DNA from 2 places in the Sporomusa rhizae genome. Region 2 is predicted to be linked to the other one. Evidence: riboswitches for the same ligand, from Rfam matches in the RefSeq annotation. Region 2 holds a riboswitch; the other holds the start of a gene.

Region 1 (10,494 bases), 120 kb from region 2:
GCCAAGACATAAGAACACTTACGATACCCACCATAAAGAAATAACCAATGGCAGCTCCGTAGATGTCCCAACATTTAAATACCTGCGACGAATTTCCAAGGAGATCAACCTTTTTTGCACGTACAATCTTATCTACCCACCAGAGCTTGTATTCGCGTTTTTTTCCTTCTTGTTTTTGAGCTACCGTAGTATCTGCTATGTATTCGGCCTCAGCCGCTGAAACAAATTTATTATCGGCAGGTTTATTAGTTACCAATAAGTACCATGCGATAGATAATAGCAGCCCAGGAACCATAAAAAAGTAGAAAATCTCCCGCCATCCCCACATTGAGATAATCCACGCACAGAGCGGCGGAACAATCAAAGGACCAACTTTGGATCCGGCAAGAAAAATACCTGATGCTGTTCCTTTTTCTTTAGGCGGAAACCAATTATTGATAGCAGTTGTACAGGCAATCGCAACTGGCGCTTCTACCACCCCTACCCCCACGCGTAGAGCTTTAAGGGCAAGAATAGAGTTTGCCATGCCGATCATGCCAGTAAATAATGAAGTAAAAAACATGCCAACAGTAAACATTGTCCGCATACCAAATTTTTTTACCAAGAAACCTGAAGGAATCTGCATAAGTGCATACCCTGCAAAAAATAAGCTAATGATAGCACCTGCCTCAGTATTACTCATCGCAAATTCTTTACGGAGATAGGGTAATGCAAAACCGATGTTTGCCCTATCAGCATTGGCTACCGTATAAAGTATGAAAAGCAATGCCATAATGACCCAGCGGTATCCGGTTCTCTTATCATTCATTCTGAACCCCTCCATTTTAATAAATTTTAGTATTTAGTCTGGACGATAAGTTTTAGGTCCCATACAGTACGTCCTCTTTCGCGTTTATCACCCCTCCTTTGGAGCATTATTCTCAGACTGCAGTCACACTATAACTAAGCAAGAAGCATGCCAATTCTCTAACGACCGGTTTTAGGCATATTTTTTTGTCGAGAAAAAAGAAAAGGCTCATAAACGAGCCTTTTCTTAAACAATTCAGGCTCATGTGTGAGCCTGATGCAACTTATCATTTTGCATAATTCTATGAGTAGAAATTTAAAAATTCCCAGTTAGTATAAAGTAAAATTAGCCTGTCATCTAAAAAAGGATTTACCCATATTATTGGCATGAAAAATGCATTGAAATAATCTTGAGATATAAAATGCTTTAATCTTATGGCATATCACATGCACGCTAAGGAGGAAAAGAAAAATTGCATCCAGAACCAGGTATTCTTAACTCTATTCTACTTGCGTACCCTATTTTTTTGCAATCATTACCTTACAATGTTGGTATAACAATCACCAACAGGGAAAAATACTTAGTTTACAAGCCAGCAGAAAATCTCAATTTAAACATTCCTGTGGGTGAAACGATTCGTAAAGGTAGTCTTGTTGACAAAGCCATGAAGGAAAAACGAAAAGTGTTTATGAAGGTTGACCAATCGGCCCGTGGTTTACCCTATATTGGCTGCGCTACTCCAATTCTAAGTCAGGACGGCGAGGTGGTAGGAGCATTCGCCACATCAATAACTGTTGATAAATATGAGATGACCCGGCAACTGGCAGATGCATTAAATACTCAAACTAAATCAATAGCACAAATATGCGAAAAAGTATCAGGCCAAACAGAAGAAATTGCTTCCGTAAGCCGGATATTGCTTCAAACTGCAAGAGACTCCCAAATACAGGCTAAAGAAACTGAGCAAGTATTATCGTTGCTAAAAGGAATTGTCTCACAAACAAATCTGCTTAGTCTAAATGCGGGTATCGAAGCTGCAAGAGCCGGCGCTTATGGACGAGGATTTCAAGTAGTAGCCGAGGAAATTAGAAAACTAGCCACCAGCGGAACTTTATCTGTAAAAAACGTCGGGGATATTGTTGCTATCATCCAATCAAACAGCACAAAAATAGTAGAAGAAGTTCGTGCAGTTGAAGAGGCAATTGTCAGCATTGCAACTGCCCTGATGAACCTAACTGCTATTACACAGCAGGTAAGCGTATTAGCGGGTGAACTGAATAATGTAGCAAACGAACTTTGCGAATAATTTTCGAATAGATTTAAAGCTACTTTGACCGTTAATTAAAATGATATATAGTAATAAATAGCGTTAACAAAAAGTACTTTCGGAACCCATAAATTTTTACCAATCATCGTCGAAAAGAGGGATCCTATGAATCGTATTATTTTCATCTCTACGAATAAAGAACTATCTGTTATGGCACAAGCAGTTGCAGAAGAACTAGGACTAACGGTAGAGTTCTATGAGGGGTGGCTGGAACAAGCAAGTAAAATTATAGAAACCTTGAACGGCCCGCCAATTGATATACTCATGAGCCGTGGTGGTACGGCCAAATTTCTGGCTGAGAAATTTTCCATGCCGGTTATTCCTGTTAATACTGGGCCTTATGAAATTTTAGCTGCATTAAATGAAGCCCGGCAGTATTGCAGAAGAATCGCGATAACATCATATAGCGATCAGTATATTGGATTATCCCTGATGGAAAAAGTTTTGGATATTTCTATTACAGAAGTTATAATTACTGATTTAAAAACTCTAGAGCGAAGAATTGCTTCACTTGCTTCCGAAAACTACTGCATAGTTGGGGGCGGGGCTTCTGTTGCCTATGCCCAGAAGGTTGGATTACCAAGTGTTTTTTTAAAAACGAATCGTGCAACATTACAATCAGCCTTTCTTGAAGCAGATCGATTGGCTTCACTACGAAGGGAAGAAACCAGAAAATCACGTCGACTGGAAGCTATTTTGGATGCAACCTATGACGGGATTATTGCCGTAGATGCTCATGGCGAAATTGAAATATTTAATAAGTCAGCAGAAAAAACACTGAATATTCGCGCCACAGAAGTAATTGGCAAAAACATTGCCGAAATAGTACCGAATTCCAGACTTGATCATATTCTTCAAACGGGACAATCTGAAGAGGGTGAACTCCAAGATACCGGTAATACTCGCATACTTACCAACCGCGTTCCGGTAAGATACGGTTCAAAAATTGTAGGTGCTGTTGCTAGTTTTATGGAGTCTTCAAAAGTCGTGCAAGCTGAGCACAAAATCCGGAAAGAATTGACGGCGCAAAGTCAATTTAAAGCTAAAGCAACTTTTTCAGATATTATCGGAGTATCGAAAACATTGGAAATAAAGAAGAAAATAGCAAAAAATTTCGCTCAGTCATACCTATCTATAATGCTTTATGGAGCATCAGGAACAGGCAAAGAACTTTTTGCCCAGAGTATTCACAACGCAAGTGAACGTGCAAAAAATCCTTTTGTAGCTATTAATTGCGGAGCTTTACCCCACACGCTTCTGGAAAGCGAGTTGTTCGGTTATGAGGAGGGTGCATTCACGGGGGCCCGCCGTAAAGGCAAGCACGGTTTGTTTGAACTGGCACATGGCGGAACCATATTTTTAGACGAAATCGATGCTCTTCCTATCGAAATGCAAACACGTCTTCTGCGTGTTCTACAGGAACGTGAAGTATTGCGAATTGGCGGAGAATCAATAATTCCAATAAATATCCGTGTTATAGCAGCATCTAATAGAAGTGCAGAGGACTTACTGGAAAAGAATATTATCAGGGAAGATCTTTTCTATCGGCTAAATGTACTTTGGATCGAACTTCCGACACTGGCTGACCGCCGTGAAGATATCAAACACTTATGCGAACACTTTCTCCCCGCCGAAAATAAGCATCAACTGAGACCAATCGTCGCTAAGATATTGCCATACTTTGAAAAGTATACGTGGCCTGGCAATATCCGGGAATTGCAGAATACTATCCAACGCTTAGCTTTTTTTGTGGATTCATTTGAGCCGGAAGAAGATGTTAAAGACTTTCTACGATTGGTGGCACCAAACATATTGAGAGCAGTGGCTACTTCTTTTGAAGACGATATCTCACAAATTCGCCCTCAAGTAAAAGAGTTCGAGCACGAGTTGATCCAAAAAGCTGTTGCTGAACACAAGACACTAGAACAAGCCGCAGCTCATCTGGGGATAGGAAGGTCAACCCTTACCCGTAAACTAAAAAAAATCCGTGAGAGGCGGTTACCTAATTGAAAAGTCCAGGATGGCTCCCGGGTTGCAAGAAATGCGGTAAACATCAATTCATCCCCATATAGTGAGTAGCCATCAAACCTGAGATATTGAGATCAGGGAGATAATCAGTATGAAATAGTAACAAAATGATTGTCTATAAAGATAAAGATGCTGGTAGAAACGTATTTATTTGCGGCACGGCTTGTGCGAAAAATCACAGCAAAGTATTGACAAACTATGTGATGTTCTGTAGTATGAGAAGTAATGAAATTTTAATATTATTGAGTTAGGTGCCTAATGGGCTTAATAGGGAAGACCGGTGAAATACCGGCGCGGTCCCGCCACTGTAACGGGGAGTAAGCTTAAGATATACCACTGGAACAATTGTTTTGGGAAGGTTTAAGCAAGCTATGATCCGGAGCCAGGAGAACTGCCTAGCTGACAATCGCCGTTTTTTTTACCCACGCGGTTATGGGGAGGGGATTACAGCTAAGCATATTCTTGGATTAATCTCAAGAACTGTGCGATTTAGTCTAATTCACTCCTGATAGTTGATATCAGGAGTTTTTTATTAGTTTGCTGTAGGAAACTCCCGGTTGCTTTGACAGTCGGGAGCTTTTCATCCTGCTAAAGCATAATTTTTTTCAAAACAGAATAACAGGGTTAGGTACCCGTAAGGGTTTAATAGGGAAGACCGGTGAAATACCGGCGCGGTCCCGCCACTGTAATGGGGAGCAAGCTTAAGATACACCACTGGGATGAAGATCCCGGGAAGGTTTAAGTAAGCAAAGATCCAGAGCCAGGAGAACTGCCTAATTGTCAGTCACCGTTTTACTCACGAGGCATGGGGAGGGGATTATATATAAGATGTATTTTTGCATGCTTTTTAGTCAAGAGACCTTCCGTACTTAGGTAAACGAAGGTCTCTTTTTTCTTTTGCAGTCAACTTCACACATAGGAAGTCAATAAGGAGATGAATCGATTTGAAACATACTGCAGTGTATCCGTTTACTGCTATCGTCGGACAAGAAGATATGAAACAGGCACTTATATTAAATGTAATTAACCCCCTGTTGGGTGGAGTTCTGATTAAAGGGGAAAAAGGAACAGCCAAATCAACCGCGGTTAGAGCGCTTGCCGATTTATTGCCTGCCATGGAAGTAAGTAAAAACTGTCCGTTCCACTGCGATCCGGCGGACCCTGGCCATCTGTGTGACAACTGCCGGGATAAAGCCGGAGCAGAAGAACAACTGTCTACTCAGTCAGTTAAAATGCGGGTGGTGGAGCTGCCGGTAAGTGCTACCGAGGATCGGGTAGTTGGCACACTGGATATTGAACACGCTATCAAGCACGGGGAAAAGAAATTTGATCCCGGCATTTTGGCTCAGGCCAACCGCAATATTTTATATGTGGATGAAATTAATCTTTTGGATGACCATGTTGTTGACGTGCTGTTGGATGCCGCCGCCATGGGGGTTAACACGGTCGAACGCGAGGGTGTGTCCTATTCCCACCCGGCGCGCTTTGTGCTTGTCGGCACGATGAATCCCGAAGAAGGCGATATCCGGCCGCAGCTCTTAGACCGTTTTGGCTTATCGGTGGCCGTGGCCGGAGAAAACAAGCCAGAATGGCGGGTGGAAGTTATCAAACGGCGGTTAGCCTATGAACAGGATACAGATACCTTTGCTCAGCAGTATCAGGAAGAACAGGAAAAACTGGCAGCGAGTATCATGCAGGCACGCGGCTTACTGCCCCAGGTAACTATCAGCGATGAACTGCTCCTGCTTGTTGCCAGGCTGGCTATTGCCCTTGATGTTGATGGCCACCGGGCTGACATTACCGTAATTAAGACTGCCATGACGCTGGCAGCTTTCGCCGGACGGGTGCAAGTGGAAAAAGAGGACGTAAAAAAAGCCGCCCACTTGGCGCTGCCTCACCGGATGCGACGGCGCCCATTTGAGGACGGAACGCTGGACTGGGATAAAGTCGAAGCCATATTTGCCGAACAATAGCGGGCGAGAGGAAGGATAATATGCAACGCATGATATTTCCTTTTGCGGCGATTGCCGGTCAGGAAGCTGTCAAGAGAGCGTTACTCATAGCTGCCGTCAATCCGAAAGCAGGCGGGGTTGTGGTAGCAGGAGAAAAGGGTACCGCCAAATCAACGCTGGTTCGTTCGCTGACAGAAATCACCGGACAAACCCGAATTATTGAATTGCCGCTTAATGCCACGGAGGATATGGTGTTTGGCGGCCTGGATATGCAGTATGCTGTGGAACAGGGTGAGCGCCGCTTCTTGCCGGGCATACTTTCCAGAGCCCATAACCAGATTCTTTATATTGATGAAGTTAATTTACTGCGCCACGATTTTTTGGGCAGTCTTTTAGATGCGGCGGCCACCGGGCAGCACCGGGTGGAACGTGAGGGGATTTCCTGTTTGCATAAAGCAGCTTGTATCCTCATGGGTACTATGAATCCGGAAGAAGGAACTCTATCGCCGCAATTTTTAGACCGGTTTGGCTTATATGCTGCTGTCAGTAAGGAGCGGGATGAAGCTGTACGGGCGGAGATTGTGCGGCGAATACTTGACTATGAAGCAAACCCTGCAGAATTTGTAGAGCGGTATGCGGCAGATACTGAAATAATCAGACAACAGGTGGCAACTGCTAAAAGGTTGCTGCCTAAAATTGCGATAGCGGAAGCAATGATGCAGCTTTCGGCGCAAATGTGTGCCAAGGCCAATTCGGCAGGCCACCGGGCTGAACTGTTCCTGTTAGAAGCAGCAAGATCTATTGCGGCGCTTGCCGGACGAACCTATCTGCTGCCAGCCGATCTGGAGGAAGCCGCTTGCTATGTATTGCCGCAGCGCATGCGACAGGAAGAGCAGCCGCTGCCGCCGGAACCACCAGAGCAAAATGAACAGCAGCCTCCTGATGAGAATCCGCCAGACCAATCAGACAATCAGCCACCACCGCCGGCCGATTCGCCTGATGACCGGCAGGATGAGTCCCGGGAGCAGAGCGATCCGCCTGCTGACCAGCCGCAGAATGAGGGCGGCGATCAGGAGAAAGTGGCAGATATAGACACTACCTTTCCTTTTATCAAGATGGATTTATCTTTGCCCCAGGATCGTCAGGAACGCCGCGGCAGTGGCAAACGCAGTCTGACGCGCACCGATACCAAACAGGGGCGTTATGTGCGTTCCGGTATTCCGCGCGGCAAGGTGACGGATTTGGCTTTTGACGCTACCTTACGGGCCGCTGCGCCTTATCAGAAGTTCCGGAAAAGAGACAAATGTGCCATTGCCATTGAGCAGGAAGATCTGCGGCAAAAAATTCGGGAAAAACGTATTGGCAGTACTATTTTGTTTGTTGTAGATGCCAGTGGTTCCATGGGGGCGCGTGAGCGAATGCGGGCCGTCAAAGGAGCCGTATGCGCCATGCTGCAGGATGCCTATCAAAAACGGGATCAAGTAGGCTTGATTGCCTTTAGACGGCAGACCGCCGAGGTGCTTTTGCCCATTACCCGCAGCGTTGATTTGGCCCAAAAATGCCTGCGGCGTTTGCCGACAGGTGGTAAAACGCCCTTGGCGGAGGGGTTGTCAGCCGCTTTGAAAGTGCTGGCTTCCCGCCGGCAAAAAGACCAGGAAATGAAACCGGTACTGGTTTTGGTTACCGATGGCCGGGTAAATACGGCTGCAACTACAGGCGGTGACGGGATGGAAGAAGCTTTAAAAGTAGCCGGGAAAATAAATAAGGCAGGCGTACATAGTGTGGTTATTGATACCGAGCGGGATTTTGTTAAGCTGGGACTGGCCCGGGTTGTGGCCAGGGAGATGGGATCAACCTATTACCGTCTGCAAGACCTATCCGAACAAAACATTATGCATATTGTTAGGACTTTGTCTTAGCAATGGGCAAACGCAAAACGGAGGAATAAAAAATGAGCTTTATAGCGGAATGTTTTAGTGTATTTCATAAGGGGGGGCCGGTCATGTATATGATTTTGGCCTGCTCGTTAGTTGTGGCAACGATCGGTGTGGAGCGGTTTTTGTATTATAAAAAAATGAACACCGACATGCAGAAGTTTATTGGACAGCTTACCCCTTTACTGGAACGCGCCGACTGGACGGCGGCCGGGGAATTATGCCGGCAGACCCAAGGGATCGCCGCTATGGTTGCAGCGAAAGGCATTCGCTATTTACAATGTGGCTGTGCGAATGTGGAAACTATACTTGAGGGGGAAGCGGCTTTAGCTGTGGCCGGCCTCAGGACCAATCTAAGTCATTTGGATACCATTGTAACGATTGCGCCGCTATTAGGGCTTTTGGGAACCGTTATCGGCATGATCAGCTCTTTCAGCGTTATGAATATCAAATCCGGTCAGCCCCATGCGATTACCGGCGGGGTTGGCGAAGCACTTATTGCCACTGCCTCCGGTTTATGTGTAGCTACTTTGGCTATGCTTGTCTACAGCTATTTTAACCATAGATTAGATCAACTGATTACTAATATTGAGCAAACTTGCCTCTTAGTGATGGGGCATATCAAACAGGAGAAATATCATGAAAATGCGTAACTTGCGTACTGAGCGCCAGCCCAAGCTTATGATCATTCCCATGATTGATATTATTTTTTTTCTCTTGGTGTTTTTTATCATGAGCACGCTTTACATGGTTGATCAGCAGACCATACCTGTTAATTTGCCACAGGCGGCCTCAGCTCAAAATGACAAGCCGCTCAGTGTGGCGGTGGCGGTTACGAAAGAAGGCCGTATTTTATTTGAGCAGGAAGAGATACCGTTGGAACTGGTTAAAAAGCGGGTGCAATTGGAGCTTGCGAAACAAAGGGATATAGTGTTTGTGCTGCGCTCGGATAAAATGGCTGAATACGGCAAAGTAGTAGCCGTACTCGATGAATTAAAGCTGGCAGGTGCACAACGAGTGTCTATTGCGACAGAAAGGAAGGATAAGTAATGGATTGGGGAGGAGGCTCACGGTGGCGAAAAGCCTGGATTATTTCGCTTATTCTACATAGTTTTGTGCTACTAAGCATTGGGTGGATGGCGGGAAAGGCTTTGCTGCCTGTGGAGCCGCCGGAAACCTTAATTGAACTGGAATTATCAAATGAGCCGGATAGTCCGCCGGGGGGAGCATCATTACCGGAGCAGTGGCCGGCAAGCAGTGCGGCAGTGAATCAGCTGCAACAGACGGCAGCACGGCAGGTTATGCAGCAAGTTACCCAGCCATTTTCGCAGCCAACCGCGGCAGTAGAGGCGGCAGTGGCTGTCAGTGCCATGGCGCTTGAGTCTGTTGACACCAGTGCCATTGCTTCTCCAGGTGCCGCTGCAAGCGGCGGGGGTGAAGCATCGTCAAGCGGTTCCAGCTCCGGTGGAGGTTCAGGTGCGGGATCAGGCTCCGGCGCAGGTTCCGGTTCAGGCTCGGGTGAAGGTTCAGGATCAGGTAGGGACATTATTCGTCCTAGCATCCTCTCGCAACCGAAGCCGTCGTATCCTGAAGCGGCCCGCCAGGCAAGAATTGAAGGTACGGTAGAAGTTAGAATTGAAGTTTTGGCAAATGGGCGTGCCGGTGAGGTGAGTGTCAGTAGTTCAAGCGGCTCAGACCTTTTGGATGAGGCGGCTGTGGCAGCTGTTCAGCGTTGGCGGTTTGTGCCGGCTAAGGTAAGAGAAACCGGACAAAAAATTGCTTGTACAGTTAAAGTACCGATAAATTTTCGACTTAGCTCGTGACCGCAAGATAGATCCCATGCGGGAAAACACAATGCTTGCAGGATGGAATTTTTCTTTATGGTTGATGAACAAGGGGGATTCCAGCTGTGCGAAACCCAGAACAACTATTATTGGGTGAAGAGGTTTGTAACATGATTCAAATAAGCAATTTGGTCAAAAAATTCGGTGAGCGCACTGCGATTGACGGAATTTCGCTGAATATTGGGCAAGGAGAAATTTTTGGCCTGTTGGGGCCAAACGGGGCAGGCAAAACGACCACGATTAGGATGTTGACCATGCTGACCCGCCCTACCGCCGGTACGCTAAAAATTAATGGCTGGCAATTGCCGCAGGATGAGCAAAAACTCAAGCAGATGATCGGCATTGTGCCGCAGCATTTCAATCTGGATACCGATTTGACGGTACAGGAAAACCTGGAATTACACGGCAGGCTGCAGCATATTCCCCGGGAGAAGCGCACCGGACGTATTCTTGAGCTTCTGGAATATGTAGAGCTTGCCGACCGTGCGGATGACAAAGTGCAGAGCCTTTCTGGCGGCATGAAACGGCGGCTGATGATTGCCAGAGCGCTCTTACACGAGCCTAAAGTCTTATTTCTTGATGAACCGACAGTGGGCCTTGATCCCCAGGTGCGGCGGCGACT
Region 2 (10,494 bases):
GCAAGAATTTTTTCCCTGTTTTCGCTTCCTTTTGTTTTATCAATAATACAAAATGGCCGGCCAACTATTGCCTGTACACCGAAGGCCAACGCGACATCCGCGTCGGTATCGCCTTGTTGAAATACGCCGCCGCTCAAATTATAGGACTTTTCATGCAGCAACCGCAGAATATATCCGGCGGAACCGCCGCCGCCAATAACATGGACAAGCAGCTTCCCGGTAACCGTACCGGCAGCCTCATAGGTGTGAATATCCAGATTTCCTGTTACCTTATTAATAAAAACGTCAGAATGCAAGCCATAAGCCTTTTGCAGGTGCTGTGCGGTAATAACCTCTGACGGACTGCCATCGGCAAGTATCGTCCCGCCAGCCAGCAGAATAAGCCGTGAACAAAACTTGGCTGCCAATTTGATATCATGTGCAATAATCAGCACCGTCTTTCCCTTTTGGCACATGATCTGACAATACCGGAATATTTCTTCCTGATACACCAAATCTAAACTGGCAGTCGGTTCATCCAGAAAGATAAGCGGTGTTTCCTGCGCTAATACTTTTGCCAGCAAAATACGCTGGCGCTCTCCGCCTGACACTTGCTGCACTGATTTCTCAGCCAAAGCATCGACGCCGGTAAAAGCCATATATTGTTTGGCAATCTCATAGTCTTTATCCTGCTCGTTCTGCCACCATTTCAGATAAGGATAGCGCCCCGATAACACAACTTCCAGCGCGGTAAAGCCAAAACCGACATTAACTTCCTGCTGCATATAAGCAATTATCCGCGCCAGTTCTTTGTCGCCAATGGCACGTACAGATTGCCCAAAGACCTTAATATCGCCGGAAGTAATGGCTCCCATACCGCGCAATCCCCGGAGGAGCGTACTTTTTCCCGCGCCATTGGGCCCGATAATGCCGATAAACTCCCCTGGATTAGCGGTAAAAGAAACATCCCGCAAAATGACTTTGTCACCAATAGTAACACCCACATTAGCGACAGTTAAAGCTGGCTGATTGGCTGTATTCACGAAAGGCCGCCTCCCTTCTGCGTTTTATGGAGCAAATGCAAAAAGTAAGGCGCACCCAGTAAAGCGGTCATAATACCAACCCGAATTTCGGACGGCGGAATTATAAGACGTCCCAATGTATCACAGGCTACCAAAAATAACCCGCCAGCCAAAGCGCAGGCCGGTAACAAAGTACGGTGCTCAGGCCCCAGCAAGAGGCGCATAATATGGGGAACAATGAGACCTACAAAGCCAATTGTGCCGCTGACACATACGGCAGTCGCCGTCGTTACGGTGGAGACAAACAATAATAACAGCCGTAAAACCGCGACCGGAACTCCTACCGAACGCGCTTCCTGCTCGCCAAGAGAGAGGATATTGAGATGTCTGGCCAATAAAATTAAAACAATAATACCGGTTAGCACCGGGCCGACAGCCAGATAAACATGCTCCCAACGGCGGTAATCCAACCCGCCTACCATCCAAAACAAAAATTCCCGCAACCGGTATTCATTCATAAACGTCAATATCCCTGAGGTTAGCGCCCCCATCAGCATGCTAATGGCAATACCGGCTAACAGCAGGATCGTCACCGGAATTTTCCCACCCCTCATCGCTAAGGCAACTGTCAACCCAACCGACAATAACGCACCGGCCAAAGCAAAAACAGGCATGTAAAAAATTCCGTTGGCTGTTACTCCTAACGCGATGGCAATAACCGCACCAAAAGCCGCGCCGCTTGACACACCGATAATTCCCGGTTCTGCCAGCGGATTGCCAAACACCCCTTGCATAACGGCTCCAGATACGGCCAGCGCCGCTCCTACCAAAACACCCACCAGCGTCCTGGGCATGCGGATATGCCAAATAACTGAAGTCTGCTCCGGAGTAATACCAGCCCCGTCTATACCGGGCAAGTGCAATTGCTTGCCAATAACAGCCAGCGCAGTAGGGGCAGGTACACTGATCTGCCCCCAAATAAGAGATAACAGAACAACTAGACATAATAACGCACTCATACCGAAAAAAAACCAAGCTTTATGTTTGATCCTGCCTGTCATAACCTTTTCCGCCCTTTTCATCTTCTGTTAACATCTGCAGGAAGTAAAATTCCTGTGCCGCTGACACCGCGCAACATATTGGTTCCAGAGGCGTTCTACCATATGACAGGAACCGCGCAAACCCATAAACGGCAGATCACTAAGAATGACTTCATCATATACCGGCAACGCGATATTCTGACAAACTACATCCGGCACCGAGCACTGGTGAAGTATGGCTTTCTCATTACTGCTGCCCAATAATAATCCGCCCTCCAAAGCCGCCAACTCTTTTTCCAACAGTTGGCTGTCACCATCCGCCGCCAACAACGTATCAATACTGCTTGCTGCAGGATAAGACGGCAGCCGGTCATAAGCTACTACCGTCAGCAAACCTGTATCCAGCCACTCAGTACGGACAGCCTCAGCCATCGATAATGCAACAGAGGCAGGCGCGGCAATAAGAGTTTTTTCAAACCACAGATCACCCCAAGTACGCTGCATATCCAGTGTTAACGACTGCAGTTTCTGTTCCAGGGCGTTAACCTCCTTGCGGACAACAGTCATTTGGCTGCCGGCCACGGGCATATGCTGATGTATAGTTTCCAGCCAGGCAAGTGAACCCTGCACACCATAAGGCGGCGGCAGCGATACATACGGCATACCATGCTGTTCATAGAGTATTTTAGCCATTTCTTGTCCCAATTCATCATGTACAACAATATTAAGCGCGGCATTGGTCATATTGGCTATTTCGTCGATACGGCTGCCCGCTCCCGGACAAGCCAGCACTTGATAACCTGCCATATGCAGCATACGTTTTAATTCCACTACATCATTCGCGCCATTGTAATAACCGATTGTGCAGCCCAGCAGATTGACAGCACCCGGCTGAACGGCACTTTTCCTATTGAACGGCACCTGCTTCAAATAGCCTTTGGCAGCAGCGCGGTAGCCGGCGCCAAAACTGCCGCTAAGGCCACCGCCATCCACAAAAACCACCGGGCAGTTCAAATCAGCCTGTTTAGCCATCCCCGCAATATCATCGCCAATCAAACTGACTGAACAGCTATTCTCAATCAGAACAACAGACGGACGGGTCTGCCGACGTATTGTATGTAACGTTTCCAGTAAAAATTCTTCGGTTCCATAAACAACGGCATGATTATCAACCTGCGTACAATAATATTGCGAACTGATTGCCGGCCACTGTTTTTCCAGCTGGCGCAGCGCATAAAAATAACACCACAGCGGCCCATTAGCCACTAATACCGCATCAGGAATACCGGCGAAGAAAGCTGCCGCACCGGTAAGAGCACAGGCCTCTACCTGGGTACGCATATCTTTCCATTTAGTGTTACACATACATAATCCCTCCCCGCCGGTTATGCCGTTTAACTAAATGTACCAGCTTGGTCATCAGCGTTATAATGCCGCCAACTCCAGCCAGCGGTAACAGGGGAAGATAAAGCTGCTTTTTCCGGATATCAGCTAATTCATGGGTGGTAATTACAATGTCTGCTGCCTCTAACACTGCCTGACCCTCTGCTTCAGAAAAAACAGCAATCTCTTTTTGTTTATCTAATTCCTGCCGTACAGTTTGCTCTTGCTCCGTCGTGAACATTTCATTCAACACAACAATGCCTGTGACATTTATTCTATATAATTGAAGCAACTCTAACACCCAGGCAGGATCAAAATACAGCAGCGGCCGGCCAACACACAGGACAATTTTTTTATCTTTTAAAACAGTGCTGCATTCGGCAACATGACTGTCTAAGCGCTGTTTTTCCATTTTAATAGCCAATTCGGCTGTATCCTCTTGTTGTATAAACCGGCCAAGATCCTTCAGCCAGCGGGTTGTCGACTGCCAGCCTGACGGATAATCACCATCAAAGAAGGGCACCCCTAGTGTATCATCCAGTTCCAGTCCCAGCTTGCGAATCCAGGGATAGGACAACTTTGTACCACTGAGCGGCACAGACAAAGCCGTAAAGGGTACTCGTCTAATATCCTCCAATGACGCAAAAGCCGGGAAATGACAATATACCTTTAAACCAAAATAGGCAAGCAACCGTTTAATTTCCTGGGCATCAACCCCATTAGGCCCCCCACGGTCACCTAACAAAGTTACTGTGTTGATAAGCTTGGGCTGCGAAACCATAAACCGCTCTGCCAGTAACTTACCCGCCTGGTAAAAACCAGTGTAATAATCGCCGTCCAGATAACCGTAACAAGGCACTGCCATAATGGGTATCCCCAAAGCCTCTTCCGCTTCGCTGGCCACAGCCGCCGTATCGTCACCAATCACGCCGGCGACACAGGAATTGGCAATCATGATATACTCGGGCTGGTATTTTTGGACAACTTTGTCAATACAGTCTCTAAGCAGTCCGGCTCCGCCGAAAATAGAATGCTCTTCCTGCAAACCGCTGATGACCAGCGGTGCAGAATACTGTTCCGGATTAAATTGATGTAAGGCCAGCGAGCGAAAATGCATCCCCAGATCCATTTCCCTGCTAATATGTCCGCATGCTTCCGGACTATGATAAATAACCACAGCCCCCTCATTGTGCGAAACCGCGCGCCAAACTCCCGGCATAGTACAGCTGTAACTTCGTTGGCGGACTTTTGTCGCCCGTTTATTCATCACCATAAGTAAGCACCATTTCCTCTAATTCGGCAAATGTCATGGGGGTCGGCACCGTAAGCGCCGCATTTTCACAAATAAAATTGGCCAACTTACGATAAATAGCCGCCTGCCCGGAATCTGCCGCAAATTCTATTACTGTTTTACGATGTATCTCGGCCTTATTAACAATACGGTCCCGCGGTATGTATGCTACCAGGCTGGTATTTAACCTTTTGGCAAAGGCCTGAAGTAAGTCGTGTTCATTGGCAATGCCCCGGCTGTTGCCAATAATACCGCCAAGCCGTACCGGTCCCCTGGCAGCATACCTTGCTATCCCCTTGGCAATATTATTGGCGGCATACAGAGACATAAGTTCTCCGGATGAGACAATATAGATATCCGTCGCATAGCCTTCCCGGATAGGCACGGCAAACCCGCCGCATACCACATCTCCCAGTACGTCATAAAGAATAACAGCCTCTTCAGGCAAAGCCTGCAGAGCTGTCAACTTCTCCAGCGCCACGATAATGCCGCGTCCGGCACAGCCCACCCCGGGCTCAGGGCCGCCGGCCTCAACACAGTGCACACCGCCAAAGCCAGTATGCACAATTTGTTCGGCCTGTAGCGCATCTCCATATTGCTTAACCATGTCCAGGACAGTCTGGGAACAAACTCTGCCTAGCAGCAGGCGGGTTGAATCATTTTTGGGATCACAGCCAATTTGGCAAACCTGATGCCCAAATTCCGTTAAAGCCGCCGACACATTGGCGGCAGTTGTAGATTTTCCTATACCACCTTTACCGTAAAAGGCAATTTTTTTTTGCATTAAATTAATCCCTCTCCCTTACATTATCAAAAAATGCCGCATAACCGGCCACTGCCGTCAGGACTCCACGCCCAGCGCTTTAAGCATCTTTTTTGCCGCATCAATGGCTTCTTGAGTTTGTTTGTTCGCCGGTACATTAGCCAGTAACCCTTGATAGGCTTTAATCGCTTCTTCTTTGCGGTCCAGCTTCTGGTAACATACCCCCTTGACCAAATAGGCGCCCGCATGCTGCGGCTGCAATACCGTAACCTGCTCTAAATCGCCGATACCAAGCTCATACTGGTCTGTATAGTAATAACATACACCCCGCCGAAAATGCGCTTCCATATCCTGGGGAACCAGTTCGATAGTACTGCTATAATCAGTCAGCGCTTCACCATACCGCTTGGTATCATAATAAATCTGCGCCCGAGCTGAATAGGCTCCTGCATTCTTGGGTTCAAGTTTGATCGCCCATGTATAATCGGCCAGCGCTAATTCAAGCTGATTGATGTTTTGATAAGCTTTTCCTCTGTCTACATAAGCTCCGGCATTATTAGGATTTGCCGTAATCGCTTTGGTGCAGGCGGCTATTACTTTACGGTTTGCCTCAACATCTGTCTTCTTGTCTGCGGCTAGCCCTATGGACATACTTGTCATAATAAAAGCAAAAAGAACCAATATAATTGTTTTTTTCAACACAAACACCTCTTCACTAACTTAGTCATTAGATAAAATTGGCCTTGCTTCCGGCGGGGGTTTATGAGAGTCGCAATCAGAAGGAGGTTTAAAAAATGAGAACTAATAAAGAAAACACGGCTTGCGCCGAGCCTTTGGCGAAAGTGGAAACCGATGTTGCCCTTATCCAGGCGGAAAGTTATACTTTCCTACAGGATAAAAAAGCTCCCGGCCGCAATGGCAATCGGGAGTTTTTCTTCAGTGTAACCAAATAAAAACTCCTGGTCAATGACCAGGAGTAAATTCAGCAAAATAGCACAACTTATCTGAAAAACTCACAATAAGCGATGCAGCTGTAATCTCCTCCCCATCACTCGTGGGTAAAACGGCGATTTTTAAACAGGCAGTTCTCCTGGCTCTGGATCATAGCTTCCCCAAACCTTCCCAAGACGCTCGTCTCAGTGGCATATTCTTGGTTCACTCCCCATTACAGTGGCGGGACCGCGCCGGTGTTACACCGGTCTTCCCTATTAAGCCCATACGGGCACCTGTCCTACTTCTATGAAGTTATGACTTATCTATCTTTAAAGCTATCATTATTTACCTTTTTTGTCAATATGTTCACTCCAAGCAGCTTGTCCTATAACGCGCTCTCCTTGCAGAATATCAAGATATGCCAATAACCGCCTGTTGATTGTCCGGCGGTTATTGAGAAAATCTGTTTAAATTAGTTTTGAAGCATGGCTTGCTGATTGCCTGCTATTGCTATCCTTGCGATTCCGTATGTATCCTGTCCGCTAGAATCTTCACTACCAGGGAAGACCAGGTCTGAACAGCAGGCATCACTTCGGCGGAAGCTATTGCCGGTGGGGAAACATGATATTTACCTGCCGTCAACACAAGCAGTTCATTGCCGGCCTGGGTCAATTCGTCGCCTGTAAGCAATTCCCATTGAAATTGATCCAGTAAGTGAACATACAGGGACGAACCGGTTACCAATGCCGGCTCCTTGTCGAGCTGCCGCAGGGATTTTGAAAACCGCTGTTTGTCAATCATGCCATATTCCTGCAAATATTGCTGGTACAGCGTTTCCTCGGTAACACCGTAACGATTCATGCGCCGCAGCACACTGTGCTGCTTTTGCGGAGATAAACCGGTCTGGCGCAGCAGAGCCTCCTTGACCGCTTGTTTGACAGTGCGGCCGATCAGCTCTCCTAATTTCGAATGTTTGCCTGCGTCTTCCAAGTACAGCGATGAACCCGGATTAGTAATGATCATCGTCTGATCTGTTCCTGAACCGGTTGCCAGCCCACTTGAAAACCGGCTGCCGGCCATCAGTTCCTGCAAGGCGGCGGTTTTGGCTTCCGTGCAGGTCACCAGCGCCCGGGCCATTATCGCCGGGGGAATATCGGCATCAAGCATCAACATGATGTTAATGGTCCCCGGCTTATATAAGGTTCTCTTTTTTCCGGGCAGAAAATATTCCGTCGGATCACCGGCCCGGCCGCCGTTGCCTTCCACGCCGCCAGTAACAATGGCTGTCACTGTGAGCGTCTGGTAGCTTTCCGACTTGATAGCAACATTGTCCATAGATGCCGCCGTACCCATACCGGTTACCCGTTTAGGATTAAGTCCCAAATTTTTCGCAACATTTCCGAGGTAATCCGGGTAGTTTTCGGCCGTTACGCCGGTAGCCTTCTTCATATCATGGTTAAATACTGCTTGCAGATCGTCCCGGTAGCCGCCATTAAACACAGATGTACTTAGCACAGCCCTAGGTTTTTTAAAGGCGACCACTACACTGGTATCTTGCCGGTAAACAGTATCACCGGTTGATAATGTGTATAGATCCACTCGCTCGTTAGCCATACACTGAGCTAAGCTGTAATAGAAAATAGCGGCTAGTAACAGTCCTAGTCGCAAATATGATTTTTTCATAGTTCTCCTCTCCCTATCAGTGGCCAGCATGTCCATGCGGCGGGTGAGTAATCGCCGACCGAAGATGAGCTACGTAGATATCCTGGATTGCCTTGTTTTCACCCAGGCCGCGAAGATATACATCAACCTCAAAGCCGGCCGCTAATAGCTGCGACTTAGCGGAGTCTTCCTCCTCGCCCGCCATGTCGTTGACAGCATGATCACCGGCTACCAGCATAAACGGCATCAAGGTAACTCTTTTCACTTGTTTTTGCTGTAGTTTATCAATTATCCGGTGTAAAGACGGATAGCCTTCTACGGTGTAAATAAAGACATTATCCAGTCCGGCATCTTCCAGCTTAAGTTGGAGTACGCCGTAGGCAGCATTGGACGGATGCATGCCGCCGTGCCCCATGAGTATAACGGCACTTGCCGGATCAGTTTCCGGCAACTGGGTTACCAAGGCTTTTATGGCAATTTCATAGTCATCAGGATGGTTGTCCTGCCCCATTGCATAGAGTAGCGGACGACCTAAGCGGATTTTGGCAAACGGCTTGTCCTGGGCATGGGCATAATGGTTGACAATTCCCTTGATCTTGTCATACTCGGCTCCGGCCACGATGTGCAACGGTTGAACGAATACTTCCTGATAGCCTTCCGCCCGCAGACGTTCTAAGGCTTGGCGTTCATTTTCAATCTGAAGGCCGTCACGTTCCGCTAAGCGTTTGATAACCATGCGGGAAGTAAATGCCCGGCGCACCTCATACTCAGGAAACGCTTTACGGATTAGATTCTCGTTACTTTCAATATTCAGCTTTAAGGTTTCCGGATAGGTAGTACCAAAGCTAACGACTAAGATGGCTTTCTTTGTTGCCTGATCTCGCTCTTGTATCAATGTATTTCCTCCTTTATAAACAACAAATCCTATAAGGTTAGAAACTGTAATTTATACCGGCAACCACATTGCGGCCCGGCATTGCCCACCATTCACCGGCTGCGCCCCAGGCAACATTGGATTGTTCCGCATAAAACTTGTCAAATATATTATTGACTTTCAGAAATGCCTTGGCATTTTTGTCAACCTGGTAATTGATACCTATATCCCATACCCAGTAGGTGGACGAAGGAAATACCGCTGAATATCCGGTATTGCCAACCTTGTCAATAATTCCTCTTCCCATAAGTCCTATATCAAGCCGTCCCTGGGTATAATCAACCCCCACATTCCAGGCTTGTTTGGGAATATAGCCGTTCACATTTTCGGATGTAGAACCCACGGCGTCAACATGGGTATGCGTGTACCCTAACGAACCACGGAACTTATCGGAGAATTTTTTATTAAACTGAACATCCCAGCCTGTTGATTCTTCATTGGCGTCCAGATTATAGTAATGTTTTGTTATGTTATTATAGCTAATTTTCTGATCGACGGTACGTTTGAAAATATGGGCCGATACCGTCGCGGTGTCACTGATTTGGTGCGTGACCCCGAATTCCGCGTTATCCCCGGATTCAGGTTTCAAAGAAGAGTTTCCGTGTTTACCATCCCACAATTGATAGGTGGTAGGGGTATTGAAAAACTCCCCGTATGAAACATAATAATTGGTCTTGTCATTTTGCTTGAACCCTAATGTAACATGTGGTGTAATTTCACTTTTGTATCCTGAGTTGTCATCATAGCGGATGCCGGTGGTCAAGTTCCACTGCCGGTCCATTTTCCACTCGTCCTGGATATATACTGCCTTGTTGGTGATACTCATTCCGTCGGGAGTTTGCGTATTCCAACTGCTGTTGTATCCCTTGACCAGTTTATCCTTCGAATAATCGATCCCCGCAGTCAGCGTATGCTGTTCGTTCAGTTGTTTGGTAAATTGGTCCTGAATAACCAACGTTTTTACTTTTTTAGGACCGTAAGAACCATCTACCGAGTCATACACGCTATGCATCACCGAAAACTGATTCCGGGTTTTATCGTTGATTTGAGTATTGTAGATCAATTTCGTCTTATTGGTTTCTAACGAACCAAACGCCAGATAATCAGGGGTTCTGGCCGGTGGCCAGCCACTCCAGTCATAATTATATTGGGACAAATACATATAATCAGACATTTCCCGGTCATAGCTAAAGGTTATATCCGAATTAGCCTTTAACTTCTGCGTAATTTGAAAGCCGATGGTTTTGTTGTCCAGCGATTGCGGCATCTTCCTGCCGTTGCCATCCTCCATTGTTCCCAATAAATCCTTGGCGGCATACAGGCGATAGCTCATATCGCCTTCGACACCCTCCTGCGTGATGGAATAGCGTTCTTTGCCAAAACTGCCGCCGCTGACTGAGACCGCGGTCCTGTCCTTGTCCACTTTGCGGGTAATGATATTAATGACCCCGCCCTGGGCATCCGCGCCGTACAAAGCGGACGCCGAG

Evidence for each region. Region 2 has a riboswitch for cobalamin ahead of SRRS_RS05660 (tetratricopeptide repeat protein). Riboswitches for the same ligand answer to the same signal wherever they lie in the genome.
Region 1: linked by a shared signal. The riboswitch ahead of SRRS_RS05335 (ATP-binding protein) and the one ahead of SRRS_RS05660 (tetratricopeptide repeat protein) in region 2 are both predicted to bind cobalamin.

What each region holds. Positions count from the first base shown of each region.
Region 1 is NZ_CP156925.1:1,167,506-1,177,999, forward strand. It holds gene SRRS_RS05320 (MFS transporter) at 1-808, opposite strand, end outside; gene SRRS_RS05325 (methyl-accepting chemotaxis protein) at 1,260-2,093, shown strand; gene SRRS_RS05330 (sigma 54-interacting transcriptional regulator) at 2,220-4,124, shown strand; cobalamin riboswitch at 4,375-4,556, shown strand; cobalamin riboswitch at 4,752-4,934, shown strand; gene SRRS_RS05335 (ATP-binding protein) at 5,087-6,115, shown strand; gene SRRS_RS05340 (VWA domain-containing protein) at 6,136-8,013, shown strand; gene SRRS_RS05345 (MotA/TolQ/ExbB proton channel family protein) at 8,046-8,681, shown strand; gene SRRS_RS05350 (ExbD/TolR family protein) at 8,668-9,078, shown strand; gene SRRS_RS05355 (energy transducer TonB) at 9,078-9,851, shown strand; gene SRRS_RS05360 (ABC transporter ATP-binding protein) at 9,983-10,494, shown strand, end outside.
Region 2 is NZ_CP156925.1:1,287,597-1,298,090, reverse strand. It holds gene SRRS_RS05685 (ABC transporter ATP-binding protein) at 1-1,022, opposite strand, end outside; gene SRRS_RS05680 (FecCD family ABC transporter permease) at 1,019-2,062, opposite strand; gene SRRS_RS05675 (nitrogenase component 1) at 2,090-3,406, opposite strand; gene SRRS_RS05670 (nitrogenase component 1) at 3,399-4,697, opposite strand; gene SRRS_RS05665 (AAA family ATPase) at 4,684-5,499, opposite strand; gene SRRS_RS05660 (tetratricopeptide repeat protein) at 5,557-6,177, opposite strand; gene SRRS_RS05655 (hypothetical protein) at 6,273-6,431, shown strand; cobalamin riboswitch at 6,541-6,723, opposite strand; gene SRRS_RS05650 (adenosylcobinamide amidohydrolase) at 6,922-8,094, opposite strand; gene SRRS_RS05645 (sirohydrochlorin cobaltochelatase) at 8,111-8,968, opposite strand; gene SRRS_RS05640 (TonB-dependent receptor plug domain-containing protein) at 9,006-10,494, opposite strand, start outside.